3 regions of the Paenibacillus sp. 2KB_20 genome follow, and region 2 is predicted to be linked to each of the others. Evidence: riboswitches for the same ligand, from Rfam matches in the RefSeq annotation. Region 2 holds a riboswitch; each other region holds the start of a gene.
The links. A riboswitch is a leader RNA that binds a small molecule or an ion and turns the genes downstream of it on or off. The one in region 2 is predicted to bind thiamine pyrophosphate.
Positions count from the first base shown of each region.

Region 1 (10,696 bases), on a different contig from region 2:
CTCAAGGTTGAAGCTGTTCGTTTTGTCAGCATTGTACGCCATGAGATTGGTGCCATCCGTTATGCAGTTACCCCACTCAATTTCAGTGGTGAGCTTACGATTACCCCTTATCTCGATGGCGATGTGAAGAACAAGGACTCCAACTATGACGAGAAATTCTGGCTTGAAGTATTCAAGGAAGCTGCGCAAGGTTCGGCCGCATTGACTGTAAAAACCAAGAAGCTCGATTTCCATGTAACCTCCGTCATGTCTTATGCTATTTTAAAGAACGACGAGAAGCTGGAACTTCAAGCGGAACTGGTGGAGAAAGAGAAATATACGGGGAACCGCGTGGGCATACCCGTGTCTGAAGGTGAAGTCATCACCATCTATAAATATGTGGCTAATGTTACTTCCCGCAATCATGGATTCGGCGAATTGGTGGATGCTGCACGTGCTGTGCTGGAGCCGGCGGCCCGGACCGGATTTGAGTTGCTGCTGAAGGAACAGGCCGATGCATGGGGCGATAAATGGAAGGAAAGTGATATCGTCATTGAAGGCGATGTAGCAGCCCAACAAGCGATTCGTTTTAACATCTTCCAGCTGAACCAAACCTACAGCGGCGAAGACGACCGTCTGAATATCGGGCCGAAGGGCTTCACCGGGGAAAAATACGGCGGCAGTACCTACTGGGATACCGAGGCGTATTGCCTGCCGTTCTACTTGAGCACCGCGGATGCCAGCATCTCGCGCAACTTGCTGATTTATCGTTATAAGCACCTGGAAAAAGCGAAGGAAAACGCCAAGAAGCTCGGCTTTACCAAAGGCGCTCTCTATCCTATGGTGACGATGAACGGCGAAGAGTGTCATAACGAATGGGAGATTACCTTTGAGGAAATTCACCGTAACGGGGCGATTGCCTATGCCATCTACAACTATGTCAACTATACCGGCGACTTCTCTTACCTCGGCCAATACGGTCTGGAAGTGCTCGTGGAAATCTCCCGTTTCTGGGAAGAGCGCGTGAATTACGTGCCGGCGAAGGATCAGTATATGATGCTCGGCGTTACCGGTCCGAACGAGTATGAGAACAACGTGAACAACAACTGGTACACAAACCGGATTGCCAGCTGGACGATGGAATACACGCTCGACGTGCTCGAATATTTGAAAGAGAATGAGAATTCCCGCTATGCCGAGCTTACGGCGAAGCTTGGACTCCAGGATGTCGAAACGACCAAATGGCAGGATATCATCAGCAAAATGTACTACCCGGTAGATGAGGAGCTCGGCGTATTCCTGCAGCAGGACGGATTCCTCAACAAGGAGCTTGTTCCGGTGAAGGAACTGGACCCAGTCCACCTGCCCCTGAATCAGAACTGGTCCTGGGACCGCATTCTGCGTTCGGTATACATTAAGCAGGCTGACGTGCTGCAAGGGTTGTTCTTCCTTGGCGATCAGTACGACTTGGCTACGAAAAAACGCAACTTCGACTTCTATGAACCGTTCACGGTACACGAGTCCTCCCTCTCGCCATGCGTACACTCCATTCTCGCGTGCGAGCTTGGGTACCAGGAGAAGGCGTACGAGATGTACCTCCGTACAGCTCGCCTGGATCTGGACAACTACAACAACGATACCGAGGACGGCTGTCATACAACCAGCATGGCGGGAACCTGGATGTCCGTTGTGCATGGCTTCGGCGGTTTGCGCGTGAAGGACGGCGTATTGCATTTGAATCCATTCATTCCAGGCCACTGGTCTTCCTTCTCCTTCAAGGTGATGTTCCGCGGGTCCCGCCTGAAGGTCAACGTCAAAGGCAAGGAAACCATCATCGTGAACGAAACGGATACGCCGGCTGTCCTGAACGTGAATGGCAAGGAATACAGTATCAGCGGATTTGGAGAGGTAACAGCCGCAAGATAACAAGCATGCTTGTTCAATCAATGGCTACCCCGAACTATGTAAAAACAAGAGCCCTGGAGAACACTCCAGGGCTCTTGTTTTTACAGAAAGCGGGCTCCTTCAGACATCATTACTCCTTCTTGAAGGACCCATCTTCATCCATCCCAAGCATCTGTATTGTCCGAACTCAGCCGAAGGCTGCGGCAACCAGATGCCAAAGCTCCGCATCAAGATGGCGGGGGAATTGCCGATTATGTATGCTATGAATAGATTAGTTGAGAATGAGGTCACGCGGAGGCCGTTCAGATGGCTTCCCAAACAAATACCCCTGCGAGAGCTCGATCCCGATTTCTCGGCAAAAATGAAACTCCTCCCGTCTCTCAATGCCTTCAGCCAGCACCATGGCCCCAAAATCATGAGCCATGTTGGTGATCATTTTGAGCTGCTTCTGCTGGGCGGGATTACGATCGCAATGGTCGATCAGACTCCGGTCGATTTTCACATAATCCGGCTTAAGCTTAATCATCTGTTCCAATGTGGAATACCCTGCTCCTACGTCATCCATGGCTACCGAGATTCCATGACTGCGATAAACCTCGAAAATCGATTGCAAATGCTTAACATCATCAATCTTCTCGGTTTCCACGACCTCAAATACGAAATCCCTCGGATCCAGATGGAGCCTGTCTATGGTATTAAAGGTGTGGCTTAGACACATCTCCGCATCATATATGGAGGATGGCAGGAAGTTCACGAATCGCTTCACGCCGATAGGAAGCCACTCGGCACTGGTCTCAATGGCACTGGTTCGTGCTGCCCGGTCCAGAAATGCATGCAATCCGGTTTTACGGGCTGTCTCAAACAGCTCATACGGCTGGAACCTGGCTCCCCACTCTACCGGACGAAGGAGAAATTCGTAGGCCACGATCTGCTCGGATGTATCCACGATGGGCTGCATGTAGCTCGTAAACTGCTTATGTAAAATGATACTCACCATATCGTAATGCTCCATCTGCAGTTCGAACTTCTGCATAGGAGTCCACGAATGCCGGATTTGCGGAGCTTCTCCACCGGTAACACAGAAGGACAGCTCTTGACGAATCTTCAGCGGAAGGGGCTGCAGACACTTCATCATAGAGATCAGGTCCGCACGTACCTTGTAGTTCACAGCACAACCCTCATTGTTCTCTTGTACCGTGTAGCCGTTCACTGCCAGCAACTGAATAAGCTCACCACTTGCAGGCTTCATATGAATGGTCCCCTGGTCCTCAATCGGTTCAAAGGTGCTGCAATTGTCGCAAATCATGTTCGTCCTCCTTGGCAAGCTAGCTCTCACTATGCTTCTTATCGGCATTTTGAATATGATTTCTTTGCATTTTATGGATTTTATATCGAAGTTATGACCTATTTTAAGAGAAATGCGCAAGATTCGTGCAATGATTGCTCCAAATTCTACAAAAATCGACTTATATTGCTTTTAACAACCTATTGTCGATACTATGGTCATACATTCATCTACTCACCTTTTGATCCAAAAGCTGCAGCAGCATCGTCCGCTCTACATCAAAATGCCAGGGGGCGTTCCGTTCCTTCGCCGCATACATCGCTGCATCCGCACGACCAATCAGCTCCTGGTCATTTCTGGCATGATCTGGATAAACCGCAATACCGATACTCGGCGTGGTTCGGACCTCATGCCCTTCCAGCTCGTACGGCTCACTAAGCATCGTCCAGATCTCCTCCGCCATCCAGATCAGCTCCTGATCATCGCCTGCTGGATGGATCATGACGGTGAATTCGTCTCCACCTAAACGGGAAACCAAAACTCCCTTGGATTCGAGTGATTGAAGCCGGTCTGCAACCTTTCGTATCAACAAATCGCCGGCACGGTGGCCGTATCGGTCATTGACTCGTTTGAAACGGTTCATATCCATATACAGCAAGCCTACACGGGAACCTGTGCGGTCCGCCTCCTTCAGCGAACTTGACAGCCTTGCATTAAAATAACGACGATTATACAGACCCGTAAGATCATCGCGATGTGCCAGGGATTCACTCTGTATCAGACTTTCATGCAGTCGATCCAACAAGCGGTCGTTCTCGAACTGGATCAAAATCTGCCGGAATAGGATCAGGATAACGCACAGGGAAAGGCCGGTAAACAGTCCAGTCCACCCTCCAAAATGCTGCGCCATAAGGGCAAACATCCCGCCGAGCACACTGTAGGGAAGCAGGTACCTTACGATCAGGTTTCCGGTTGAACGAGGCTCCCGCTCGCCAACAGATGGATTACGGGTATCAGGAGCGGAATGTCCGCCTGCGAAACTAATGAAAAATACCGATAACGTATAGAGTGGATACAGGTAAGAGCGAACCTCGATATCCAAAAGATCAACGAGATAGATGTACAGAACATCTCCGGCAATAAATGTACTTCCGCCAAGACATAACAGGATGGCCGCCCATTTCCTTAACTGTCCGGTATTAAAATACAACACCATTGTAAAAAAAATAAGTACCATTGCGCACAGTGGATACAGCATGTCCACCCAAAGGTTTCCCCATACTGTCTCATGGGCCAGACCCTGAAGCTCAGGCTTGATGAAATATTCCCATCCTACCGTCATGACCGCTATGCCAACAATCACGATATCCAGCATAAACCGCAGCCCCCGAAACGAACCCTGAACATGCCGGAATAAATAAATGAGAGAACTTGCGAACAGGATAAGTTCGAGCCCCCAGAACAAATGGGTTAGAACTGACAGGAAAGCGCTCTCTTTTCCAAACCAGATATTGCATGCGTGGAGGGTTCGGGCCACTGCCTCCCCCATCAATCCGAGACTCACAATAAGCCAAAACCTGCGAAGATGAACCTCATAACGCCGACGGATCCGCATTAAATAAACGGAAGCGGCTGCAGGAGAAATAATGACTAGTACACGCTGAAGCGATAAAGCATCAGGCATCCACAGAGCGATCATTATCTGAATGAATGCATATATTATGGCGAGTCGAATCCACAGATGATCTGCTGGAGTTGGACTCATAAGCATTCCTCCTCGGCCAAAAGGTAAGCTGGTTCACTTTAAGTGTGTTAGGTCTTTTGAATTAACATATCTATTTCTCATGATACTTTTTGCCCACCCAAAAGTAAAGATGAGGAAATGAAAGAAAAATCATCTTATTAGTCCGTGCACGAACAACATAACACCCACTTGACGTATAGGAATTATATGATAATATTTCAGTCATATCTTATATGAATCGGAAGGGGTGTTGAACCATGTCACAGAAACGATTGGATCATGTTGGTATTGTTGTCCGGGACCTTGAAGCTACAATCGCCTTCTATACATCCGTAGTTGGACTTGAATTGAAGGATCGCCTGACCCATACCAATGGCGTCATCCAGCTGGCGTTCCTAGGATTTAACGGCAGCAACGAGACGGAAGTCGAGCTTATTCAGGGATACAGCGACACGCTTCCTTCGGAAGGAACTGTACATCATTTTGCAGTCAGCACGGATAACATTGAAGAGGAATATGCCCGTGTGCAGGGACTTGACGTTCCTCACTTGGACGAGGAAATCATGACGCTTCCGAACGGGTACCGCTATTTCTTCGTGCACGGTCCCGAAGGAGAATGGATTGAGTTTTTCCAGCGCTAACCTCTGCGTAGAAGCCGTATTCAAATACTTTATCTTGTGAAAGGTTCATAGCATCAATTAATTCTCCCATTGCATTAGTGTTCTAACAAAGACCTGTCACGTTCGCGCCTCTTCGAACTAGACAGGTCTGCTGTGTTAGGACTATAATAGCGGATGTAATGATCGAAACTTCATAAATACCGGGGGAGCTGGAATTTGGCCGGCTGAGAGTGTATCCGATATGATACTGACCCTTACACCTGATCTGGGTAATGCCAGCGTAGGAAGCCCATGTTTGCGGCAGCTTTTATTTGCCGTGGTATACACTTACGCCGTCATGCGTCCTGATATCATCAGGGCGTTTTTTTTGTGGAGTTGCGAGGTAATAGAAAGAGAATTCAAAGGAGAGAAGAAACGATGAAGAAGGGAAGATGGATTCCGCTGCTTCTCGCTTGCGTCCTGCTGATGGTTGCGTCCGGATGCGGTACAAGCGGAGAGAACAAGAAGACAGGCGCCGCAGGTGAGGACAGTCAGACTTCCGGGAAGCTCCGTGACGTACAGCTGATGCTCGATTGGTCCGCCAATACGAATCACACCGGCCTGTATGCAGCGAAGGAGCTTGGGTATTATGAGGAAGAAGGGCTTAATGTCCAGATCGTCCAGCCGGGAGCAGGCGGAACGGACACGCTGGTCGCATCCGGCAATGTGCCGTTTGGCATCAGCTATCAGGAAGGCGTAACGCTGGCCAGAACCCAAGGATTACCGCTCGTTTCCATCGCAGCGATCATTCAGCATAATACATCCGGCTTTGCGGCTCCCAAGGATAAAGGCATCTTGAAGGCAGGCGATTTTGAAGGGAAATCCTATGGCGGCTGGGGCTCGCCTGTGGAGGAAGCGGTTATGAAGTCCATCATGGAGATCGATGGCGCCGATGTCAGCAAGGTGAATATGGTCAATATGGGCGATGCCGATTATTTTACGGCCGTCAAACGCGACATTGATTTTGCTTGGATTTTCTATGCTTGGACGGGTATTGAAGCCGAGCTTCGCAATGAGCCGCTTGACATGATTTATGTGAAGGACTACTCCAAGCAGCTTGATTATTACACACCGGTGATCGTAACGAACGAGAAGCAGATCCAGGAAGACCCTGAGCTTGTCAAAGCGTTCATGCGGGCGACTTCAAAAGGATACGACTATGCGATTCAACATCCCGAAGATGCGGCAGCCCTGCTGACGAAGGCTGTTCCCGACCTGGATGCCGAACTGGTTCTAGCTAGCCAGAAATGGCTGAGCCCCCGTTATCAGGATGATGCATCCCGCTGGGGCGAACAGAAAGCCGAAGTATGGTCGGGGTACGCAGACTGGATGTTTGAGCGCAAGCTGCTGGAGAAGGAACTTGACGCTGACAGCGCATTTACCAATGAATTTTTACCGGAGAAGCCATAAGGTTATTTCTATATAAAAGAAGAGAGACGGCCTTTGCAGCAGGCCGCCTCTCTTCCATTACAATACAGCTTGCACGAAAGGATGAGTTTATATGGCGAATACTCTCTTGAGCATTCAAGTAATACCGAGAACGCCAAACGGGACCGACAGCATCCCTTATGTAGATGAAGCGATCAAGGTTATTCAGGAATCAGGCGTGAAATACGAGGTTCATGCACTCGAAACGACCATGGAGGGAGAGCTCTCCAAGCTGCTCAAGATCGTTGAGCGCATGCACGAGGCGCTGGTGAATGCGGGCAGTCCCAGCATCATATCCCAGGTCAAAATCGCGCATCATCCAAGCGGCATCAGTATGGATAAGCTGACTGAGAAATACCGTCCATGAGAAGCTGGTGGAGTTCTGTTTGGCCGCCCGTTGTGGCGGTTCTCTTCTTTTTGCTGGTATGGCAGGCGGCAGTATCCGTGTTCGACATTGAACCCTTTATTTTGCCTGCACCGACGGCCATCGGGCATGAGGCCGTTACCGGAGCTTCCGGCCTCTTCCAGCATACAGCGGCCACCCTGCAATTAACCCTGATCGGCTTTATAATCGGTACGGCAATCGGTCTAATCATCTCGCTGGCACTGCACATGGTGCCTTTTCTCAAAACCGCCCTTTATCCGCTTCTTATTCTTAGCCAAAATGTGCCGACAATCGCCCTAGCCCCGCTTCTCATGATTTGGTTCGGCTTCGGCATGCTGCCCAAGGTTATCGTGATTACGCTGGTCTGCTTCTTCCCTGTCGCTGTTGCGGCCCTGGATGGACTCGCACGTACCGACCGCACCATGATGAATTATATGCAGATGGCGGGGGCTACCTCGTGGCAAATTTTCACCAAGCTGGAGCTGCCGCATGCCCTTCCCTCCATCTTCTCCGGGATTCGAATTGCGGCCACCTATTCGGTCATGGGGGCGGTTATCGGGGAATGGATCGGCTCGGACCGGGGAATCGGCTACTACATGATGCTGCAAAAATCCGGCTACCGCACGGATCGGGTATTTGTTGCCATCCTGGTCATCGTCTTGCTCAGCCTGCTGATGGTGCTGCTGATCACCCTGCTGGAGAAACGGCTCATTCGCTGGAATCGAAAAGGTTGAGCCCCCTGTGAATAGACATTTCGAATCTTATATGAAAGGAGGCCATTTATCGATATGACACATCAAATCCCCCTGCCGCTCCAGGACGGGGCTGACCCGTCCACTGCGTCGGTCTCATCAGCACCTGCCCTCGAGGTTCGCAGCCTTCGGAAAACCTTCCGCGACCGGCGCAGCGAAGTGCATGTACTGGATGGCCTTTCGCTTCAGGTACAACCCGGGGAATTCGTCTCCTTGATCGGTCCTTCAGGCAGCGGAAAGAGCACACTCTTCCATATCATCGGGGGATTAACCGCTCCGGATACGGGTTCGGTCCTCATGGATGGTCAGGACGTGACCGGGGAAAAAGGCCGCATCGCCTATATGCCTCAACAGCCAGCCCTGTTCCCTTGGCGTACGGTGGAGGACAATGTGCTCCTTCCCGAGGAGCTGAGAGGCACCACGAAAGCCACTGCCAGGGAACATGCCCGCAGCTGGATGGAACGGGCCGGTCTCACCGGCTTCGAAAAAGCGTATCCCCACACCCTTTCAGGCGGAATGCAGCAGCGGGCGGCTTTTCTGCGCGCACTGATGAGTCCCCAGGAAGTCATGTGCCTGGATGAACCGTTCAGCGCATTGGATGCGCTGACGCGCAGTGATATGCAGCGCTGGCTGCTCGATATCTGGGAGGATACGCGCCGTTCGGTGCTGATGATTACCCATCATATCGAGGAGGCGCTGCTCCTTTCGGACAGCATCTATATCCTGTCAGCCCGGCCCGGAACCATCTTGAAACGGGTAGAAGTCCCTTTCTCCCGTCCGCGCCGGGAAAACATCCTGATGGATCCGTTCTTCATCGCATTAAAAACTGAAATTTCCGCCATCATGCGGGAAGAACAGCATAAGCGCTGACCGATTAAGGCCAGCGGAATACATACATCCATGATTAGCCAAGCGCTTCGTGGAAGCTTACAAGCGAGGTTATGTAACGATGAAATCATTTACGCAAAGTGAAGCCAATTTCCCACTGTTGGATACTCATATTCATCTGGACAGCTATTCGTTATCCGATCAACAAGCGATTCTCGCGGATATCCGTCATCATGAGGTTCAATCCGTTATCTCCGTCTCCATGCATCTGGCTTCCTGCAAGCGAAACCTGGAGCTGGCCAGGCAGTACGGACCGATGGTGCGGCCGGCTTTCGGTTATCATCCGGAGCAGCACCTCCCTTCCACTAACGAAACCGAAGAGCTGCTGGATTGGATGGCAGAGCATGCCGATGAGATGGTCGCCGTAGGAGAGGTGGGTCTCCCCTATTACGCCAGGCTGGAGGCTGAATCGAAGGGCCGACCTTGGGATAACCGCCCTTACGCCTATCTATTGGAGCAATTTATAGCATTTGCTAAAAAGCATCATAAACCGGTGATTCTGCACGCTGTATATGAAGATGCGGATATCGCATGTGATTTGCTCGAAAAATACGGCGTCACTCGTGCCCATTTCCATTGGTTCAAGGGCCCCCGTGACACCTTGCAGCGGATGGCCGGTAACGGATACTATATTTCCTTCACGCCTGACATCCTCTATGAGGAAGAAATTCGGGATATGGCATGTAGGTATCCGGATCATCTCGTCATGACCGAAACCGATGGTCCTTGGCCGTTCGAAGGTCCGTTCACCGGACAGATGACCCATCCTCGGATGACGGCTGCTGTGGCTGCGGCATGGGCGGAGCTTCAGGGGCTGTCCATATCCGAGGCTCGCAGGATTTTTTATGAGAACGCCGCGAGACTTTACGATCTATAAAAAGAATCTTCATTCAGCTTTAAGTCGGTTGTTTACGCAATCGGCTTGTTTTCTTTAAGAAATCGGTTATATTGATTAATCAACTCATCAAGCACGATCGATTGACCGAGGACTTTAGGATGATTAAAATCACGATACCGCTGCTTCATCTTATGAAGCTTATGCCGTTCTTGCTCGATATTAAACTTTATGCCTTCCTTCGTTTCCATGACTTTATATCCTCCCCTCATGTAATATTTTATGCTTTAATGTAAAATTATAGGATGTTTAATATTAGACATCAGAAATATAACATGGAGGAGCTATTCCTGTTATTCACGCCAAAAAACCACAATGCAAGTTGCAGCATTGTGGTTTTGGATTCCATTATTTAACGTACTTCTCCTGATACGCCTTTGACATCTCGTCTGTAATTTCCTTCATCTTCGGATCACTCTTGATCGTTTCAATCAGTTTATCGTACGATTCAACCGGTTCTTTGCCCGTGATGACCATGACCCGCATATCCTCCACCTTCTTGGAAATCTCGGGATAGTATTTGTTATAGGCTTCCGAATACAGCTCTCCCGAAGGATTCGGAACCTTGACCGTCTTGCGCTCTGTGACAATCTCTACGTTCCGCTCATATACTTCATCCGGCATCCCTACCGCGCTAATGGCCATATCGTCGCTGACGAGGTGAATCATATTGTTCAAGTTGCCGTCACCCGTCTTATCCACGGCGGCCTGCGGCGTTGCAACCTTCTTCCCGTTCTCCACATTATAATGGACACCTTCGATTCCGTAGGTCAGCA
Region 1 is NZ_JBFRHH010000002.1:156,143-166,838, forward strand. Features, by position in the region: gene AB4124_RS06590 (glycoside hydrolase family 65 protein) at 1-1,905, shown strand, start outside; gene AB4124_RS06595 (EAL domain-containing protein) at 2,156-3,190, opposite strand; gene AB4124_RS06600 (diguanylate cyclase domain-containing protein) at 3,396-4,934, opposite strand; gene AB4124_RS06605 (VOC family protein) at 5,171-5,554, shown strand; TPP riboswitch at 5,726-5,837, shown strand; gene AB4124_RS06610 (ABC transporter substrate-binding protein) at 5,951-6,982, shown strand; gene AB4124_RS06615 (MTH1187 family thiamine-binding protein) at 7,074-7,367, shown strand; gene AB4124_RS06620 (ABC transporter permease) at 7,364-8,119, shown strand; gene AB4124_RS06625 (ABC transporter ATP-binding protein) at 8,174-9,007, shown strand; gene AB4124_RS06630 (TatD family hydrolase) at 9,087-9,902, shown strand; gene AB4124_RS06635 (aspartyl-phosphate phosphatase Spo0E family protein) at 9,935-10,111, opposite strand; gene AB4124_RS06640 (extracellular solute-binding protein) at 10,269-10,696, opposite strand, start outside.
Region 1: linked by a shared signal. The riboswitch ahead of AB4124_RS06610 (ABC transporter substrate-binding protein) and the one ahead of tenA (thiaminase II) in region 2 are both predicted to bind thiamine pyrophosphate.

Region 2 (10,696 bases):
CTCTTGTTCATGATCCGTATTATAATCCTCTTACATCTCAAGAAATTCGTTCGGTTACACGGCATATCTTTCCTATAAAAGCCTCCACAGCCTCCCGCGTCGACTCCGCCTCCGTCACGGCGGATATCACGGCGACACCATCTGCACCCGCTCCCATCACTTCCTCCACGCGCTCCACGGTAATCCCGCCGATCAATAGGTATTTATTGTTAATTTTAGACAATGAGCCTTATTTAATTTCATATATTGTAAATGTTAAAAGGGAATGGATTAATTATTTCTTTATATTAGGTTTATGCTTAGACTAATATTAAGGAGAATCAAATTAAATTATGCTCAAAAAACTATTTAAACCGGCCTTTTTATCTGTTCTTGCTTTCATGCTCACGCTGTCTCTTTTCTCACCGCATGCTTTTTCATTAAAATCAAATGCATCGCCAGATATATATTTGAGAACGTGCCATAACAATTTTTCTGATTGGTATGTTGATGGCGGAATATATGAAAGTACCTATGAGAAAGTAAGCTCGGTTTCTGCTTACATGGAATTATACCGTGACGGAACATACTTAGGATCGAGCTATGATATCGATGACCTTTATCGTCCTTCCGGTCTAAGAAGCGCGGCAGCTAATATCTCAAGCTGTACACATAAAACATTCGGATTTTATGTTATGAATTGGAATTCTCGCCTTTCGCCTCTTACTGGCAGTGATGTAACTAATTCGGGTTCAGTAAATATACTAAAAAACAAATGATGACTAAAGGAGGAAGCATCTTAATGAAGGTAAAAAAAAGAACTGCTATAATAACTCTCGGTCTAGCATTTGCTATATCAGGTTCTAGTGTTTATGCGAGTGACTCATTAACAAACATCTTCTCTTTTAATACAGAAAATCAAGAAGAACAACAATATATTAAAAACGTAGAAAACAAACTTGTTTCTTCATGGAATTTAGGGAAAGAAACGATCCTACATCATTCAATTAAATCCGTGACATTGACAACACAACAAGACTTAAGCGAATGGAATATGATAAGCTCCATCGAGATTGAAGATAAATTATACTCAAAATTCAAATCAGAAGAGAAATCGTCTTTTATTGATGCATTTTATGGCGAAGAAAGAAGAGCAAACCTAGAAGTAGGGGATTACATGCCTGCTATTCTAATAAACTCCGAGTTAACGGAAGCCAAGCAGTTTTGGCAGAAGTATGATGGTTCTTATATTGTTATTAACATGAAAACGAAGAACTCAAATGGATCAAAACAATGGTATGTAGAAGGAAAAGCAGAACACTTAAACTAATAAAATTTACCCTATAGTTGTTAAGAGTGTCGAAAAATTTCGACACTCTTTTTTTATAGTAAGTTCAATTAATTGTTAATATCCTTTCTCATTAAAAATATCCAATCTACCTGAAGCTCTTATCTACAATAGCCTCCACTACCTTCCTCGCCGACTCCGCTCCCGTCACGGCGGAGATCACCGCGACGCCATCTGCACCCGCTCCCATGACTTTCTCCACGCGCTCCACGGTGATCCCGCCGATCCCAACGATCGGCAGATAGATTCCAGCTTCGCGCAGTTCACGAAGAATCGCTGGGCCTTGTGCTGCCTTGGCATCATCCTTCGAGACGGTTGGATAAATCGGTCCGATGCCAAGATAATCGGCACCGTGGACAATGGCGCGCCTCGCTTCCTCCACGGTATGGGCGGAGACACCCAGAATCCGGTTGCCGATCCGCTCCCGTACGGAAGCCGCGCATTCGTCGTCCTGGCCGATATGCACGCCATCGGCGTTCAGCTTCAGTGCCAGCTCCACATCGTCATTGACGATGAAGGGTACGCCCGCTTGGCGGCACTGATCCTGGATCCGGCGAGCCAACTGGATCATCGGCTCGCCAACAAGCGAGCCATGTCCCTTCTCACGAAACTGGACCAAGGTCGCGCCACCAGCCAATGCCTCCTGCACAATCCGGCTTGGCTCTTCGATACAGTTCACGCTGCCAAGCACGAGGTACATCCGTAAATGTTGTTTCATCATTTCGGGTGTCACTCTGCCCGTCATCGCAGCACCTCCTGACGGCGCCGATTGTACGCCCAATGATTTGTCGGACCCTGTCCCTGTCCCAGATTCAAGCTGTCCTCAATGGCCGCTTGAATGAATAAGCGCCCGCTCTGAATCGCATCGAATGCACTCAAGCCTTTGGCCAGGCCTGCAGTGATGGCGGCAGAGAAAGTACAGCCGGTACCATGCGTATGAACGGTATGAATTCTTTTACCGTATAGTTCGGAGAAGGCAGTGCCATCGTATACGAGGTCCATGACCGGAGGACTGCCCGGAGGACCGTCGCCCTTGAAAATGGAAGGACGGGGCCTACGCAACTCCCCGGCGGGAATGGCAGTTCTCGTTTGGTCATTCGTTAATTCGGACCAAGGCTGCTCTTCCTGCTGCGTATCCGCCGCTATAGCGGGTCCCCTGTCTCTTTCGCGATCCGCACCTTCACCGGCTCCAAGCATTCCCTCATCATGGCCGCCTTTGATCACAACGATCTTGGGCCCCAGATCATGAATACGTCTGGCCGCTTCCTTCCGATCTTCCATCGTGCGGATACGCATCCCCGCCAATACTTCGGCCTCCGGTATATTGGGGGTGACGATCAAGGCCAGCGGCAGCAAGTCTTCTCTTAAAGCCTGCACCGCTTCGCTTTGCAGCAGCTCCGCTCCGCCCTTGGCAATCATCACGGGATCGACAACGACCTTCCCCCAGCCGAATGCCCGAATCCGGTCAGCAACCAGCCGAATGACCTCGGCGTTGAACAGCATGCCCGTCTTCAATGCATCTACTCCGAGGTCTGAGCCAACCGCTTCCATCTGCTCGGCTGCTGCCTCTGGGGGAAGCGGATATACGCCGTGAACCCCCAAGGTATTCTGCACCGTGATCGCGGTAATCGCCGACATGCCGTATACGCCGAGCTCCTGGAAGGTTTTCAGATCGGCCTGAATGCCGGCGCCGCCGCCGCTGTCGGACCCGGCAATCGTCAGTGCCCGGGGCACGCGAGTCTTGCTCATCGTGCGCCACCGGCGGCAGCCGTTCCCGCTTCCCGGACAGCGGCATATCCCGCCAACGAGCCTGGATGAAGTTTTGCCAGCTCATCCAGGAAAGCAATCTGGAAGCTTCCCGGTCCTTGGTCCGCCGTGCATTCCGCAGCTCTCGCCGCCGCGGCCCCGTAGAAGGCCAGACCCGCCGTACCCGCAAGCAGCAGGTCTGCTTCCACTGCCGCAAAGGCACCCAGCACCGAGGTCAGCAGGCACCCTGCGCCGGTGACCTTCGTGAGCAGAGCATTCCCGCCGGTTATGATACGCACTTCGGTTCCATCGGTAATCACGTCCTCTTCACCGGTAATGGCCATGATTGTGCCTAATTCGCGGGCAGCCCGCACAGCCAGCTCTAGATGATTGCTGCCTGCGCTATTGCCAGCGTCTACGCCTTTGATCTCGCGCGCCTCCCCGACAAGGTGAGCGACTTCAGCCGCATTCCCGCGCACGAGCGAAACCTTCACCTCGCTTAGGATCCGCAATGCCGACTCCGTCCGAAAACGGGTCGCTCCCGCACCGACCGGGTCCAGCAAGACCGGGACGCCATGTGCATTCGCCGATTGTCCGGTGATGATCATCGCATCCACCAGCTCGCGGTTCAGCGTGCCGATGTTCAGCACGAGCGCGCCCGCTATGGCGGCCATATCCGCCACTTCCTCCGGCGCGTAAGCCATGACCGGCGACGCGCCCAGCGCGTACAAGCCGTTAGCCGTAAAATTCGTAACCACCACGTTTGTCATATTGTGAACGAGGGGGCTCGTCTGCTGTACCTTCGTTAAAAGCGCCGAAACCTCTTTTTCCCATGCATGCATATGAATCGCCTCTCTTATCTATATTGGAATTTATGTGCTTATTATGACTCCTTACAGCACCGCAGCCTGCAGCGGCACCGGCCATTCCTCCTGCTTATATGCCATATCCCAGAACATATACTCCAGCTGGCAGCTCAGCATGAAATGCTCCTTCATCCGTTCCCGCTCGGCTGCCGTCGCGCGCTCTGCCCATTCATCGACACGTTTGCAGAACTTGGCTGTCGCGTCTTCCCCACGGTTGCCATAGAAATTAATCCAGTCATAGAACGGATGGGATTCATCCGGCTTCACTTCATCCAGCAGCTTGCAGCCAATCTCCAGGTACGTCCACGGGCAAGGAAGTAGTACGGCCATAATCTCGCCTAGACTGCCCTCGTGCGCCACTGTCAGCATATGACGGATATAATGATGCGCGGACGGAGCCAGTGGATACCCTTGAAGCTCTTCGTAGGTCACCCCCGCGGCTGCGCACAAATTCTGATGCGGGTGCACCTCGCTGTGCAGGATGAATGATATCTGTTCGTTAAAGGTGGCGATCTCTTCCCTGCTGGTCGATTTGGATATGGCGATTCCGTAGATCCGCATGTAGGCGTTCAAATACTCAAAATCCTGCTTCACATAGTGAATCAGCTGTTCCCGCGCCAGGTTCCCCCCGGCAATGCCTTTTACGAAGGGATGATCGAAGATTGCTTGAAAAATTCCTTCCGCCTGCTGACGGAGCTCTTGCGTGAAACTCATTGTTGTCCCACCTCCAACATATTGAAGAGCAGGAAGTCCATAAGACACGACTTTCCAGGCAACGCTAAAAAGCCGCCCCCGAAAACTGGAGCGGCTTCGTCAACAAGCCCGAGTGCGCCAAAAAACGCACCGAGACCTCATATACGAAGGCTCCACTTTCCTACGCTAGTACGAACTAGATCAGGTTCAAAGGGTCCAAGATATACTCTTGTCTCAGCCGCCAACGGCTCCCCTAGTGGACTTCCTATTCTTTTGTCTAATACTGTACATAGGTTTATGGATGCTGTCAAATGTTAACTGTTCGTGGGCGGAGCCCACGCTCGAACCCTCCCATACCCGGGTGATCATGATGTTTTTCGGTGGCTGAGGTTATTCGCAAAAAACGCCGGCGGCCGAAACTTGTCACGGGAACACTGACGTTTGGTTGTCATGTATTCCCCAACATAGTGAGTACATAAGAGTTATGCAAATAAATGAAGTTTAAAGGAGCGAGCGTATTTATGACGAACCCATCGAAAGCGGTTAAGCCCATTCCGGACGGCTACACCTCCGTGACACCATGGATCATCTCAAGAAACTCCGCAGCGCTGATCGATTTACTGCAGCGGGCTTTTCGAGCTGAAGAGTTAGCGCGCGTCTATGTTGGTGATGGTATCATCGGCCATGCCGAGGTCCGAATCGGGGATGCCGTCGTCATGATGTTTGACGCGAAACCGGAATGGCCGGATAGCCCGGCATACCTCCGTTTATATGTTGAGGATTGCGAAGATGTGTATCAGCAAGCGCTGGCCGCAGGAGCCGTCTCGGTGACGGAGCCAACGAGCTTGTTCTTCGGCGACAAGGTGGGACGGGTACGGGACCCGTTCGGCAACTTATGGTGGGTACAGACACGAATGGAGGACCTCACTCCGGAAGAAGTGGAACAGCGTGCCCAAGACCCGGAATACATCAAAGCGATGACCTATGTTGCCGGTGCGGAGATTGTGGTGAAGATTTCGTAAAATATGAAGTGAAGCAATAGCAGTATAACAGGAGGGCACGGATGGACTCGGTGTCTAGGGGTATGCATGGATGGCTCGGATTATAATCGATGTTGGGGCCGGCGGGAACTCAGAGTAGCTATGGTTTAGAGGTAGAAACCGGGGTAACACAGCGTGTATAGCTGAGGCTGCTGCTGGTATTGGTGCTACTGGTTCTTGGTGCTACTGCTGGTCTTGGCTACTGATGATCTACTGGACTTGGTACTACTCCTCGAGCGTAACGGACTGAGGATACGTTATTTGGCTGAGTAGGTGTGATTTTGGATAGTTATCGGACACCAGGTACGCTATTTATAAAATATGATGGCAAATGGGCCGGTAATTGTGGTAATAAGGGATCCTGTGTCCGTTAGATTTAAAAATCGGGGGCAATTTGAGAAATAAGGGATCTGGAGTCCGTTGATAGGTGGTCTTATCGCTACTGCTGGTCTGAGTGCTACTGCTGATCTTGGCTACTACTGATCTTGGTGCTACTACTGGTATTGGTGCTGCTGATGGCTTGGTGCTACTTGCTGGTCTTGTTACTACTGCTGGTCTTGGCGCTACTTGCTGGTCTTGGCTACTGATGATCTACTGGACTTGGTACTACTCCTCGAGCGTAACGGACTGAGGATACGTTATTTGGCTGAGAAGGTGTGATTTTGGATAGTTATCGGACACCAGGTACGTTATTCATAGAATATGATGGCAAATGGGCCGGTAATTGTGGTAAAAAGGGATCCTGTGTCCGTTAGATTTAAAAATCGGGGGCAATTTGAGAAATAAGGGATCTGGAGTCCGTTGACAGGTGGTCTTATCGCTACTGCTGGTCTGAGTGCTACTATTGATCTTGTTGCTACCTGCTGGCTTGGTGCTACTTGCTGGTTTTGGCTACTACTGATCTTGGTGCTACTACTGGTATTGGTGCTGCTGCTGATCTTGGTGCTACTTGCTGGTCTTGGCTACTGATGATCTACTGGACTTCGTGCTACTCCTTGAGCGTAATGGACTGAGGATACGTTATTTGGCTGAGTAGGTGCTATTTATGAGAGTTAACGGACACCAGGTACGTTATTCATTGAATATGATAGCAAATAGGCTGGTAATTATGGTAATAAGGGATTCTGTGTCCGTTAGATTTAAAAATCGGGGGCAATTTGAGAAATAAGGGATCCGGAGTCCGATAACAGTCAGGGGCAGCGGCACGAAGTAGGGGACTTGGTTAAGCTGTGCTGGCGTGCGGTGTGGCATACCTTATAGCGGCAGTACTGGCGATGCTGTGATGCTAAAAAAGGAGGCATCCCTCAAGATCTGAGATCTTTTGGGATGCCTCCTTTTTTAGCTTTCACTTAGCATCATCCGTTATACGATAATACTAGGCTGCAGCATTCATTACTGAATGCCGTAAAACTCCTGCAGCTGGTCAATCATCAGATTGGCCGCCAGGATGCCGCCTGCTGTATTCCAGATTGCATCATCCACTTTGTGGGCTTGGCCGTTCTTGACGACGTTCAGGTTTTTCCATAATGGATCGTTGATCCATTCCTGCTCGGTTTGGTTGGCGCCGCCATCCCCGGTTTCATAAGTGAAGTAGAAGAGTCTGTCGGCATCTGCCTCAGGCAAACGTTCCTTCGTGATCTCGTCAACGAAATCGTCCTTGGCGTTCTTGGTCATGTCGTTGCGGGCGATGCCGATTTTATCGAAAATGACGCCCGAGAACGTATTGGTATGGTACACGCGCGTCTTGCCAGCCATGAAACGGACCACGGAAACGGTCTCGTCCAGCTTGCTTCCGGCCTTCTCTTTGAAATCCTGAATCCGCTTGTCGTATGCAGCCAATAGCTCCTCGCCTTCGGATACCTTGTTCAGCGCCTTGGCATACAGTTCAAAATTGTTCTGCCACTCGCCGCGAAGATCCTCGGCAAAAACGGTCGGCGCGATCGCCTTCAATTGCTCGTATACTTTCTCCTGACGCATCTTGTTGCCGATAATCAGGTCCGGCTGCAGGCCCGCGATCAGTTCGATGTTCGGCTGGCTCTCTTCCCCGACAACGGTAACGCCTTCCATCTGGTCTTTAATATGTGGATACCATGGGTCACCTGTCCAGGATCTAACAGCGCCTACTGGCTTCACGCCCAATGCGAGAAGCGCCTCGGTTCCTTCGTTCGTGAGAACCACCACTTTTTGAGGGGTTCCCTTGATTGTTTCCGTACCCATCGCATGTGTAACTTCATAGGATTCGCTTGCTGCGCTACCATTGTTACCACTTGCATTATTCGTCGTGTCGCCGCCGGTATTGTTTGTATTTTCTTTCGCTGGGCTTGCTCCACAACCGGCAAGAATCACGATCATAATGAGAGCCAGCAAGCTAAACTTGAGGCCTCTCGTTGGTTTATTTGCCATTCCTTTTCCCATTCCTATCTAAATCCCCCTTGTGTCATATCCTTCTACTTGAAAATCATTATCAATCACTGATTCAAAACTATAAAGGGTTTCCTGAAAAATATCAAGATATTTATGAGAATGATTATCAAGCTCATTGACAGATGGGGTCCCTTCACCTAAAATTCATATGAACTTAATTATTCATGGACTTAAGAAAGTGAGCATATATGCGCGTATTCGGACTATTCATATCGCTATTGGCGCTGGCTGCTGCCGTCATGGGCAGCATCGCATTCGGAGTAACAAACGTACCTCTTCATCAGGTATTGGAATCGTTCACTCACTTCAACGGGAGCAACGAACATCTGATCATTCTCACAGCAAGACTGCCCCGGGCGCTCATTGCACTTGCTGTAGGAGCAAGCCTAGCTGTTGCGGGTGCCCTCATGCAGGTCATCACGCGCAATCCGATTGCATCACCCAGCACGCTGGGCGTGAACTCCGGTGCAGCCTTCTTCATTATTATGTCAGCGGGTTGGCTGGGTATAAGCGGACTCCAATCTCTTACCTGGGTCGCGCTGATGGGAGCCGCGGTAAGCGGCGGTATCGTGTTTTTCCTGGGCAGCATCGGCAGGGACGGCATGACGCCGGTAAAAATCACCCTCGCGGGTGCCTCCATAGCCGCCTTCTTCCATTCCTTAACGCAGGGATTCATGCTCTCTGACGGCAAAATGTTCGATCAGGTGCTGGTATGGCTTGTCGGCTCGGTAGCCGGACGCGATTTGAACCAACTTGCAGCCGTGTGGCCGTACATGACCGTTGGCATGCTGGTTGCACTCCTGCTGGGCCGCCATCTGAACGCCCTCTCCATGGGTGATGACATCGCCCAGAGCCTCGGGCAAAAAACAGCCCTCATTAAGTTGTTAGCGGCAGCGGCTGTTATTTTGCTGGCCGGAGGTTCCGTTGCCGCTGCGGGCCCCATCGCATTCGTCGGGATTATCATCCCGCATATCGTTCGGCATTTAATAGGAAATGATTATCGCTGGATTCTGCCTTACAGCGCGGTGCTCGGTGCACTTCTGCTGGTGACGGCCGATCTCGGCTCCCGATATATTGCCATGCCGAAGGAAGTCCCGGTCGGCGTGATGACCGCAATCATTGGCGTGCCGTTCTTCGTGTACATAGCCAGGAAAGGAAGACGAGCACAATGAATAAACACCGCATATTCCGCTCCAAGAACGCTAAAGTATCGTTTATGCTGGAGAGAAGAACGCTATGGGTATGTCTGATCCTATTCGTGCTTTGCATCGCCGCCATGATTATTAGCACAGGCACAGGAAGCCAGTTTGTTTCGCCGCTTCATGTCATGAAGGCATTGTTCGGTAACGCTCCGCCCATGGAGCAGGTTATCGTTATGCAGCTAAGGCTGCCCCGAATTATTATCGCCGTGCTGATCGGCGCCGCTCTCGCCGTGGCGGGGGCTATTCTGCAGGGCGTCATCCGCAACCCCCTGGCCTCCCCCGACGTCATCGGTATAACGGAGGGAGCATCACTTGGAGCGGTTCTCTTCATCTTCATATTCACAGGCACCGTATCGATCCATTGGATGCCGCTATTCGCCATCCTTGGTGCTTTTTTCATAACCGGGCTGCTGTACGTGCTTGCTTGGAAAAATGGCGTATCGCCGCTGCGGCTCGTCTTGATCGGAATCGGGGTATCGGCTGCAATCAAATCGATCTCCTATATGCTGATCATATCCGGACCGCTGCAGTTGGCCGACCGCTCCCTTACTTTCATGGCAGGCAGCATTTACGGCATGTCCTGGGATAAGGACGTTTTGACCCTGCTGCCTTGGATAGCTGTACTTCTACCGCTTACCTGGCTGCAGGCCCGCAATGTGAACATCCAAGCCTTGGGCGACGACGTTGCCAGCAGCACGGGCGCCCAGGTTCAGAAACAGCGCCTGATCCTAATCGGACTCAGCGTCGCTCTGGCCGGAGCAGCCATCTCGATCGGCGGCGCCATCGCCTTCATCGGTCTGATGGCACCGCATATGGCCCGCAGGCTGGTGGGTCCCTCCTTCGGGAGCGTCCTGCCGGTCAGCGCACTGATCGGTGCGATTCTGCTCCTTGTCGCGGACTTGGTAGCTCGGACGGCATTTCTGCCGCGCGACGTTCCGGCAGGCGTATTCACCGCCGCAATCGGCGCGCCGTTCTTCCTCTACTTGCTGTATCGTAACCGCAATCGATTCTAGAACCGAAAGGAGCTGGCGTCATGAATACGCTGGAAGCAAAGGGATTGGGTCTGTCCTATGGGGGAGACTTTATATTCGAAAATCTGGATTTAACTGTGCCTATAGGTAAAATCACCGTGTTTATCGGCAGCAACGGCTGCGGCAAGTCCACTTTGCTGCGCTCCATGGCCAGGCTGCTGAAACCGCAGCGCGGCTCGGTTGTACTGAACGGGGCCGACATCGCAGGCTTGTCTACCAAGGACGTGGCGCGTAAGCTCGCCATTTTGCCTCAAGGGCCTACCGCCCCGGAAGGATTAACGGTGATGCAGCTGGTAAAGCAAGGACGCTATCCGTACCAGAGCTGGCTTCGTCAATGGTCACGCGAGGATGAGGAAGCAGTCACAGC
Region 2 is NZ_JBFRHH010000005.1:339,690-350,385, forward strand. Features, by position in the region: partial or broken gene thiE (thiamine phosphate synthase) at 38-193, opposite strand; gene AB4124_RS16075 (hypothetical protein) at 333-758, shown strand; gene AB4124_RS16080 (hypothetical protein) at 782-1,309, shown strand; gene thiE (thiamine phosphate synthase) at 1,416-2,072, opposite strand; gene thiD (bifunctional hydroxymethylpyrimidine kinase/phosphomethylpyrimidine kinase) at 2,069-3,076, opposite strand; gene thiM (hydroxyethylthiazole kinase) at 3,073-3,915, opposite strand; gene tenA (thiaminase II) at 3,967-4,653, opposite strand; TPP riboswitch at 4,794-4,897, opposite strand; gene AB4124_RS16105 (VOC family protein) at 5,154-5,654, shown strand; gene AB4124_RS16110 (ABC transporter substrate-binding protein) at 7,065-8,087, opposite strand; gene AB4124_RS16115 (FecCD family ABC transporter permease) at 8,285-9,268, shown strand; gene AB4124_RS16120 (FecCD family ABC transporter permease) at 9,265-10,311, shown strand; gene AB4124_RS16125 (ABC transporter ATP-binding protein) at 10,332-10,696, shown strand, end outside.

Region 3 (10,696 bases), on a different contig from region 2:
TTATTTCGAAACATAGTAAAGACCTCCTCATCGTCTCTTCAGGCTGCAAGTGTCTATTGATCATCATCTTCTAGGTCACGATTTGTCCTTCTTATTATCCGTTATCCACTTACCCTAATGCAAAAAAATAAAACACCGGAGCTCATGTGAAAGCTCCAGTGTTTTCTATATTCATAACGGCTTCAATATCTTATTTAATCGCTGCGTCTACTTCCGTGATCATTTCGGATACGGACGTCAGGCCGCCACCGGAAAGATACCAGAAATCCGGATTCAAGTAAACGATGTTGCCCTCTTTCGCCGCGTTCGTTGTATTCACAAGCTCGTTCTCAACGACCGCTTTAGCGCCTGAATCCCCTTCGCCTGTGGCAACCGCTGCACCACGATCGACAACAAAGAGATAATCCGGGTTCATCTCAACGATGTACTCATTCGAAATGTCTTTACCATGTGTGCTGACTTCGATGTTAGGATCTACAGCTCCGAAACCGAACACGTCATGCAGAATGCCGAAGCGGGAACCTGGTCCGTATGCACTGATTTTGCCTTCGTTAGCCAGGATGATCAATGCCTTCTTGCCGGTTGCTGTAGCTTTCTCATTCAAAGCTTTGATGTTCTCGTCAATTGTAGCAAGCTCTTTTTCAACTTCTGCTTCTTTACCAAAGATTTGACCCAGCGTGTTCATGTTTGCTTTAAAGGATTCCATGTATTTGCTTGTATCCACACCCAGGAAGATGGTTGGGGCAATTTTGCTGAGTTCATCATACGCATCTTGCTGTCTGCCGGAAATGATGATCAGATCCGGTTTAATGCTGTTGATTTTCTCGAAGTCTGGCTCTTTCAAGCTGCCCACATTCTCATATTTCTTGTCTTCGAATTTGGACAGGTAGGCCGGGACATTCGCTTGGGGTACGCCCAGAACCTCAACGCCCAGTTTATCGACAGAGTCCAGAATACCAAAATCGAAAACAACGACGCGGGAAGGATTCTTCTTAACAAGTGTATCGCCCAGTTGATGGGTAATCGTGATTTCATCGGTTGCAGCCGGTGTATCTCCAGCTGCATCTCCGCCGCCTGCGCCGCTTGTTTTATTATCTTGACCACAAGCCGCAAGTACAAGCGTGAACATTGCTACCATAAATAAAGCTAACCATTTTTTCATTGTTTACACCCCATTTTTATATTTAAAAGCTACTATAATTCAACATATATTTGAATTTATGGTTGAATATGTAATTCGATTTGAACAGACTAAACCATGCCGTCCTGTATCCAAGGCAGCCCTGTCCTTGTCTATGATTAAGGATTCCGTGCTTCTGTTCCCCCAGAATCCTTATCCTCTACTCTCTACTACCATGTCGCTTAGCCGTAGTAGACGCATACCCGATTGTCATTAATCTCTTCGATTTCAATGTCCATGTCATAGATTCCGCGAAGCACATTGCTCTGAATGATGTTCTCGGTCTTCCCTTCGCTTTCAATGGCTCCATCCTTCAATGCCACGATGTAATCGGAGTAGAAAGAAGCGAAGTTGATGTCATGAATCACGATGACAATCGTTTTGTTCAGATCAGCGACAAGCTTTCTGAGAATCTTCATAATCTGTACGGAGTGTTTCATGTCCAGATTGTTCAGAGGCTCATCCAGCAGGATATACTCTGTATTCTGGGCGATGACCATCGCAATGTAGGCGCGCTGGGTCTGACCGCCGCTGAGCTGATGAAGATATTTATGCTGCATATCCCCTAGCTCCATATAAGAGATCGCCTCATCGACGTATTTCTCGTCTTCCGCGTTCAATCTGCCCTGAGAGTAAGGAAAACGACCGAAGGATACAAGCTCACGCACCGTCAGACGGAGACTGATATGGTTGGATTGTTTCAGGATCGAAACCTTCTTTGCCAGATCGCCGCTCTTCCATTGACTAACCTCTTTACCGTCCACCGTAATTTGTCCGCTGTCCTTGCCTGTTAATCTGCTAATCATGGACAGCAATGTACTCTTGCCGGCACCGTTCGGGCCGATAAAGGACGTAATTTGACCTTTCGGGATCGTAACCGACACGTTATCAACGACTTTTTTGCCGCCATAGACTTTCGATACGTTCGTAACCTGGATCATGCTTTACTCTCCTTTAGTAGCAGGTATATGAAGTAGACACCGCCGATGAAGTTGATAATGACGCTAAGCGTTGTTGAGAAGGTAAATACCCGCTCTACAACCAATTGTCCGCCGACCAGCGCAATAATGCTAATCAGTATGGATGCTGCAATTAAATACGAATGCCTGTACGTCTTCATAACTTCGTACGCAACATTGACAACCAGGAGCCCGAGGAATGTGATCGGCCCTACCAAAGCGGTAGCCACCGAGATCAGAACGGCAACCACAATCAGAAGCCGCTTCACAACATAATCATAATTCACGCCGAGGTTGATCGCCTGCTCACGGCCAAGCGCCAGCACGTTCAGGTACTTGGCAAATCGGGCAAAGTACAGCAAGGTCAGCACAACGACAATGACCGACAGGACCAGAAGCTCGGTCTTCACATTATTAAAGCTGGCAAACATTTTGTCGGCCACAAACTGGAACTCGTTCGGGTCAATCAACACTTCCATAAAAGAAGACATGCTCGAGAACAGGGTTCCAAAAATCATGCCGATCAGCAGCAGGAAGTAAATGTTGTTTCCTTCCCTTTTGAACAGAATCTTATATAAGACTCCGGCGAATAGGATCATCCCGCCGACGTTGATCAGAAAGTTAACATTGCTGCCCAGTTTGTACAGCGTGAAGGATCCGAAGACGAAGATGACGGTGGTCTGGATCAGTACATATAAGGAATCTAATCCCATAACGCTTGGCGTCAGTATCCGGTTATTCGTGACCGTTTGAAACACCGTGGTAGACAGAGCGATCGCTCCGCCGGTCAGAATGATGGCAAGCACCTTCTTGATTCTTCTTGGAAGCGCGTAATCCCAATTGCCGCCAAGATCAATGAACAGAAAGACTGCCACCAGGATGATTGCCGCTGCGGCCAACAGGCCGAGTTTGGCTTTATAAGTCATAAGCCTTTCTCCTCATCAGTAAGAAAATGAATATACCGCTTCCGAGTACGCCCACGGTTAGACTAATCGGAATTTCATAGGGATAAATAATGATCCGGCCCAGGATGTCACAGAACAGTACGAACCCGGCCCCCAGAAGCGCGGTATGCGAAAGGCTTTTTTTCAAGTGGTCTCCTAAGTACAAACTGACAATATTAGGTATGATCAGACCAAGAAACGGAATCACGCCGACCGTCAGCACAACAGATGCCGTAACCAGCGCCACGATGACCAATCCCAGATTCACAACTCTCCGGTAGTGAAGACCCAGGTTGGTTGCAAACTCCTCTCCCATTCCGGCCACCGTAAACTTGTTGGCGAACAGATACGCCAGAATCAAAAGCGGGATACTAATATAGAGCATTTCATACTGGCCCTTCATGATCATGGAAAAATCACCCTGAAGCCATGCGGACATATTCTGAATAAGATCATATTTGTATGCAAAGAAGGTGGCTATCGAACTCACGATATTACCAAACATCAGCCCTACGAGCGGGATGAAGATCGCATCCTTGAACTTAATCCGATCCAGTATCTTCATGAAGATAAAGGTTCCTGCCAGAGCGAATACAAATGCCACGAGCATTTTGATAAGCGGACCGCTTGTCGTGAAGACGAGCATGGCTACCAAAATCCCCAGTCTGGCAGAGTCCATCGTACCTGCCGTGGTCGGCGATACAAACTTATTGCGGCTGAGCTGCTGCATGATCAATCCGCAGATACTCATGCTGACACCCGCCAATATAAGACTGACAAGCCTAGGAATCCGGCTTACAAGCATAATATGCTGTTGTTGTTCTGTCATCGAGAACAGTTGCAGTGGAGAGATATCTTTAACTCCAATAAATAATGAGATTATCGAGAGTACCACAACGGCTGCAAATAAGTATCTAATCTTCATGGCTCTTCCTTCTATGCGTATGTCTCTAAAATATCCGGGATCTCGCAATTTCCAACGCCATTCTCATTGAGATTGATTATCAATCGCGCTCTGATATGCATTATATCATCCTCATTCTGGCTCGACAAGTGTAATTGAGAATCAAAATCAATTAATTTGTTCATACTTGTATATTTTGTTCATGAATTGTTCATAATATGAAGTTTCGAGAAGACATAGCTAATATCCTCAGGTAGGAAGCACTCCTTTCGTTTAAACCTCCATATAATGAAGCTTCTCAAAAAGCCAAACGGATTCAATTCATATTTAATAGATAAGGGAAATTATATTTAATCAAAAGTCGTTGACAATTACTCTAAGTTATATTAATATACTAACATAAATATTATTCCTAACTAAACGTAAGTTAATATGGAATGATAATTAAAAATATTGCTAAATAAGCAACATGCATATTTGCTTGAAGTAAAGGACATCTTCTTATCAGGCGTATGCAAATTCGATTACACCAGGAGGTTTTTTTTCAATGTCTAAAGATTTTTCAACTGCACTCAAAAGTCGCCGTTCTTATTATGGGATTAGCAAAGAATCCGTTATCTCGGACGAGCGTATTCAGGAAATCGTAAACGAAGCGGTTAAGTATACCCCGTCTTCTTTCAACTCTCAAAGTGCACGCGTCGTTGTATTGCTTGGCGAACAGCATGATAAACTGTGGAACATCACGGAAGGCATCCTGAAGGAAGTCGTTGGCGATGAAGAAGCATTCAAATCCACTGCCGAAAAAATGGGTGCATTCCGCGCTGGTTACGGTACGGTATTGTTCTTCGAGGACAACAACGTCATTGCCGGGCTGCAACAGAACTTTGCCGCTTATGCCGACAACTTCCCGATTTGGTCCAACCAATCCAACGGCATGCTGCAATTTGTAGTATGGACATCCCTTGAAGCAGAAGGTCTGGGTGCATCCCTGCAGCACTACAACCCGCTGATCGACGAAAAAGTAAAATCCGAATGGAACATCCCGGAAAGCTGGAAGCTGCTTGCTCAAATGCCTTTCGGTAAGCCGGTTGCTGAACCAGGCGAGAAAGAATTTGCACCGCTTGAAGATCGCGTAAAAGTATACAACTAATTAAATAGATGAAAAAAGGCCGCCTCCCTAAGTTCCCGCAACTTGGATAGGCGGTCCTTTTATAATGGGCAAAGATTGAAAAACCGATCACTAAGCGATACAATTAGTCAAGTAAGAACCCTCGAACTTCTAAGATAACAGAAGCTCCGGGCAAACTTGCGATAACCAACTACATAGGTTGTTGGCTGTACTAGGGGTGCCATGTGCTGAGAGACGGCGGTTTGCCGTTAACCCTTAACACCCGATCTAGGTCATACTAGCGTGGGGAAGTGTAGCATTTATGTTTATTTCTTTTCGTAGGCATAACTGCACTTTCTTCACGGGGTGCGGTTTTTTTGCGTGGACTTATATCATGGGGAGGAAATAACAATGAATGAGCTTGTGTGCGGAACCAGTCGGATCGTCGGGTGCCGGTTCTCGGTATTTCCCATGACGGACCGGTTTGTGGAGGTCATCATGGGCGCACTACATTCCGTGGATACGGGGAAGGTATGGATTCAGACAGATGATGTGAGCACCTGTATTCGTGGACGTGCAGAGCATGTCTTTGATGTGACAAGGGCGATATTCGCCTATGCTGCAGCGAGTGGCGTGCATACCGTTTTTAATGGTACTTATTCCATCGGTTGCCCCGGAGATACGGACGCCGATGTATATATGACCGAGGATTCGACTCTCTTAAACAACGACATCGGGGAACATGCCGATATTGAGACTGCTTGCCAATTCGCTCTTTACCCCATGGGTACCGATGACTACATGGATGTCATCTACGGTGAAGTTAATCGTACGAAGGCAGCCGGGACATTCGCCGGAAGCGTTCATTACGCCAGCCGATTGGATGGGTCACTGGCCCAGGTGTTTGGATCCCTTGAAGAGGCTTTTTTACATGCGATTCAATCCGACAGCAGCCATTTGGTCATGACTGCGGTTGTATCCGCACACAGCCCTTCGGTCAAAGCCGCATCGAATTGAGCCTCATCGAGGCATACAAAAGCCCGGCAAGCGCCGGGCTTCCTGTCACTACTGCCAAGAATCTTGACGGTTTAAACCCAAGCACTCAAGATAATTACGAGCAGGATAAAGAGAACCAAAATAATTCCTACTGAATTGTTCCATCCACCGCCGCCATATACTCCGCTCATGAAGATCCCCTCCTGGATTTAAAGAATGACGTGATGTAATCACGCTATTATAGTATTTCCCGTCTCGTGCTAGTGTCACGGCTAATGTACCCCTCTTTTTATTCTATTCCTCATAACCAATGAGAAGCTTGCCTCCGTACGGATGGAGCATTTCCTCGGTGAATGCCATAAGAACTGAAGGATCATCCTGGCGATACATCGCCGTGAGCGCTGCTTCCAATCGTTCTCCCAAGATCGAGTCATAGCGGTTGAACAGACGGAACAGCGTTTTCCCTTCACCCGTCCACTCCCGGTTCACCCTAAGTACAAAATCACAGAGAATCGCCGCTATTTTGTGCACCGTAAACCACTTTTCGGCATCCCTTCGGGGACTCTGCAAATCCAGCAGGTACTCGGTTAGCATATAACGGTATTCGTTAATGTCGGTTAGCGTCAAGGGCATGGGTCCGTAATTCAAGTCGCTTCGGGCTTCCGCCTGCACCTCTTCCCCCTCAGGCAGCGCGTGCAGCACCGTCCCTTCTACGACCATCCGCTGCAATGAAGGATTCGCCGCGATCACTCCCTCATCGAAATATTCGCGGTAGGAGGATAAAGACAATATAAATATTTCCGCGATCCACCCATGTGCCTCTATCGTCTTCCTGCTGAAATCATGACCATCCCGTTCAATGACTATGAGGTCCAAATCGGATTGTTCATTATGTTCACCTCTGCTCGCGCTGCCGCCAAGCACAGCAAGCAAACAGTTGGGATAATCGTATTGTATGATGCGTTCCGCTGCCTCTACCGGTTCCATCCTCATGACGTTTCCTCCAGTATAATTCTGATCCTCCCGAAAAAAGGGCTCAAAATATCTAATTCAGCTAAAACCCTAAACGTACCTGAATCATATGGTAAATAAATAAACGATTACCCTCATGTTGATGACAAGGAAGAAGGGATAGATGAGATGAACTATATTCATATGCTCTCCAAATTAGGTATGGGCAGTGCCCACCCGGGAGGATTCGAGGCAACCCTCCGAATGCTGAAGAATTATCCCATTCAACCGGGCAGCCGCATTTTGGAGGTCGGGTGTGGAACGGGCAGAACTGCATGCCATCTTTCGGAGATGGGGTATCAAGTAACAGCCATTGACCTGAACGAAAATATGATCAAAAAAGCCCGTGCAAGAGCCGAAGCGATGGAAATCGACGTGCAGTTCCAACAAGCGGATGTATGCGCATTGCCTTTCGAGGACAACCAATTCGACCTAATCATGGCCGAATCCGTTACCGTATTTACGGATACTACGAAATCACTGCCCGAATATTATCGCGTTCTGGATCATGGGGGCGTCCTGCAGGACAGAGAATTGCTGCTTGATAAACCCATGCCGGAGGCAAAACTTCAGGAACTGCTCGAATTCTTCGGAATTCCTAATCTCATGATGAGGGAAGAATGGGCGGACTCCCTCTTGGCTTGCGGGTTTAAACAGGAAGAAGTTCTGGAGTACAACCACTTCAATGACCAGTTAAAGGAAGAGCAAACACGTCATCTGGATACATTTGAACAGCGCGATAAAGGACTCCTGTTCGATGTGGCGCTCTGGGAAACGTTGTTCAAGCATGACCGCATGATCCTGGATAATACCGATTATCTCGCTTCCGCCTTATTCCGGGCTGTAAAATAAAATCACTTCATATCTGTGCATCAAGTGGGGATTCGCATATTTGCTGCGTATCCCCTCTCCCTCCTCAATTTCAGTCCTTTCGACCTAATCCAACACTTTTTGTCAATTCGTTATATCTAGTTTTGCCTGTCGATGCTATAATCATGGTAAATATATCCTATGTTGTTGAGGAGGACTCATTCTTATGGCATGGTTCAACAGACTCCCTATCTCGCGAAAAATTACCGCAGCCTGTTTTCTCATTGCCGCTTTGTTTGCGGTTCCAATGCTGCTTGCATTTATTCTAATGGGTAAAGCAATCATTGGCGTGGTCATCGTCGTGGCACTAACCGGTTTAACTTTTCCTCTTTCTCGTCTTATTGAGAAAACGCTTACCAATTCCTTTGCGGAGATCTCCAGCGTTTCCGCCAAAATCGCCAAAGGCGACTTCACCTTCCAGGTAGAAGAGGTTGGGGGCATGAACGATCTCAGCCGAACGTTCAACAGCATGGTGGACAAGCTTCGAAAAATATTGCAGGAAACCTCGGATATCACCCGCCAGGTCATGTCGTCAAGCTCCAACATCTCGATTAAAAACCAGGAGCTCATTCAAGTGATGAATCAAGTCTCCTTATCTTCCAATGAGCTGGCCGTCGGCGCGAACGAAATATCGGAAGACGTAGCCGAAATGACGCATTCCATCGGTGAGATCGAAGAGAAGGTCAGCAATTATACGCATTCAACCCAGGAAATGAATACCCGTTCGATCGAAACGCTGGGACTGGTTGAGCAAGGAAGGGACTCCGTTGCCAAGCAGTCTGCAGGGATGCAGCGTAATATTGACGCAACAGCCAAGGTCTCGGAATCCATTGATGCGCTGGCTAAGAGCGCCAGGGGAATTACGCAGATCACGGAGACGATCTCGGAACTTGCCGATCAGACCAACTTGTTATCCTTGAACGCATCCATTGAAGCGGCAAGGGCAGGCGAGCATGGCGCTGGCTTTGCCGTTGTCGCCCAAGAGGTGCGTAAATTGGCTGAGGAATCCACATCATCGACTAGAGAAGTATTCAATCTCGTACGCAGCATCGAATCGGACGTGAAACATGCAACTCAGAACATAAAAATTAATGAAGAGGTCGTCAGGCAGCAAACCGAAATGATCCGTGAAGCTGAGCTGGTGTTCATGGAGATTGTAAACAGTGTGCAGTATATTTCGGAACAGATCTCCGCTTTCTCCAAGGAGAGCGAATCCATGCTGGAAAGTGCGAAGAGCATTTCTTCCGCAATTCAGAATATATCGGCGATTACGCAGCAATCCGCCGCAGGCACGGAGCAGGTGTCGGCATCCATGAATGAGGGCATCTCATCGATCCAGAAGATGGCCGAGGAAGCAGAAGCGATGAATAATGCCGTCTTCCGGCTGCAAAAAACGATCAACATTTTCAAATTTTAAGTAGGGTACAGCCTCCATCATGTCTATTACTTTCGAAGCAGCAAACGAACCGAAAATGCGAAAAATGGCTGTGCAAAGATACTATCCTGAGCACAGCCATTTCTTCATTGGACACATTTTTTAATCTGACGAACCGTCCGTGTGAGCAGACCCTTCATATGGGACAGCTCCCTTTTGTATCATGTCAAGTACACCTGCATTATTGCTCGCTCCATAACCGCGCGATATTCACAAGCCGCCCTTCTTCAAACTCGACTCGATATATATCCGGCAGCGTCATTCCTTGCCAGAAATGTTGATCATAATGCTGCAGCATAAGTGTCATAATGTCGCCGTGCGTGCCAATTACGACACGCTTTCCTAAATGCGTATTCAAGATTCCCTCTAGCACCTGGACTGCTCGGCTTTGTGCGGCTTTGCTGGATTCCCCTCCGGGAAAGGACGTGGTTGGATCCTGAAACAGTATCTTTTTGGCATCGAGGAAGGAATGCCCCTGAAAATCCCCGACCTCCCGTTCCCTTAAGTCCTCTTGCTCCGCAATCGGGAGTCCTAAAGCATCCGCCAATGGTTGGACCGTGTCCTTGGCTCGCTGATAAGGGCTTGAAGTAATAGCGTCAATCCCTTCACCCAGGAGCAATTCTTTGACTCGAACCGCAGCGAGGGAGCCCTCCGCGGACAATCCCCGCGACCTTTCCTTCCCATCGATAAAGGGAGATTCCGCATGTCTTACAAAATAGAGAGTCGTCATCCTTCGACCTCTGCTTCTTTATGAGCCTCACCCTTTAATACGGGCTCCATCATCATCTCTACAAACGGTGTTAACGGTAACACCCCCAATGACTCCAAGGGAATCCATTTGGCTCCTAATGAGTCTTGGCCGTCACCGTCCGTTTTGATAACAGCTTGAAGATCCAACAGCTCGACATCATACATGATACCGATGTGATGCAGCTCTTCCATCTGATTCGCCTCATACTGATATACGATCGTGTAAGATACAGCCGTCCGAATGCTCCCCTTAATCGGAGAAAGCCCGGTTTCCTCTAAAAATTCGCGCTGCAGCGTATGCTCCGGCTCTTCTCCGAACTCAATGGAGCCGCCCGGTAAATCCCACTTCCCCTTGTGCGGTCCTCTCGCTTTCTGGATCAACAGGATATGATCATGCTGAATCAGTATTCCATAAACACCGAGATGCGTATGTTTCACCACGGTCAACAACCTCCTTTTCTAGCAGTGAAGGTAATCCATTGACTTCGGAAAAGTACGTCTCTCCCATCCTTCACTTCCTGAATATCCTGCTGCACCTG
Region 3 is NZ_JBFRHH010000007.1:184,302-194,997, reverse strand. Features, by position in the region: gene AB4124_RS19785 (NAD-dependent succinate-semialdehyde dehydrogenase) at 1-14, opposite strand, end outside; gene AB4124_RS19780 (siderophore ABC transporter substrate-binding protein) at 191-1,162, opposite strand; gene AB4124_RS19775 (iron ABC transporter ATP-binding protein) at 1,363-2,121, opposite strand; gene AB4124_RS19770 (iron chelate uptake ABC transporter family permease subunit) at 2,118-3,065, opposite strand; gene AB4124_RS19765 (ABC transporter permease) at 3,055-4,008, opposite strand; gene AB4124_RS19760 (nitroreductase family protein) at 4,535-5,137, shown strand; TPP riboswitch at 5,320-5,422, shown strand; gene AB4124_RS19755 (YkoF family thiamine/hydroxymethylpyrimidine-binding protein) at 5,507-6,112, shown strand; gene AB4124_RS19750 (sporulation protein YjcZ) at 6,184-6,282, opposite strand; gene AB4124_RS19745 (nucleotidyltransferase domain-containing protein) at 6,386-7,084, opposite strand; gene AB4124_RS19740 (class I SAM-dependent methyltransferase) at 7,232-7,954, shown strand; gene AB4124_RS19735 (methyl-accepting chemotaxis protein) at 8,139-9,389, shown strand; gene AB4124_RS19730 (histidine phosphatase family protein) at 9,589-10,137, opposite strand; gene AB4124_RS19725 (NUDIX hydrolase) at 10,134-10,598, opposite strand; gene AB4124_RS19720 (class I SAM-dependent methyltransferase) at 10,601-10,696, opposite strand, start outside.
Region 3: linked by a shared signal. The riboswitch ahead of AB4124_RS19755 (YkoF family thiamine/hydroxymethylpyrimidine-binding protein) and the one ahead of tenA (thiaminase II) in region 2 are both predicted to bind thiamine pyrophosphate.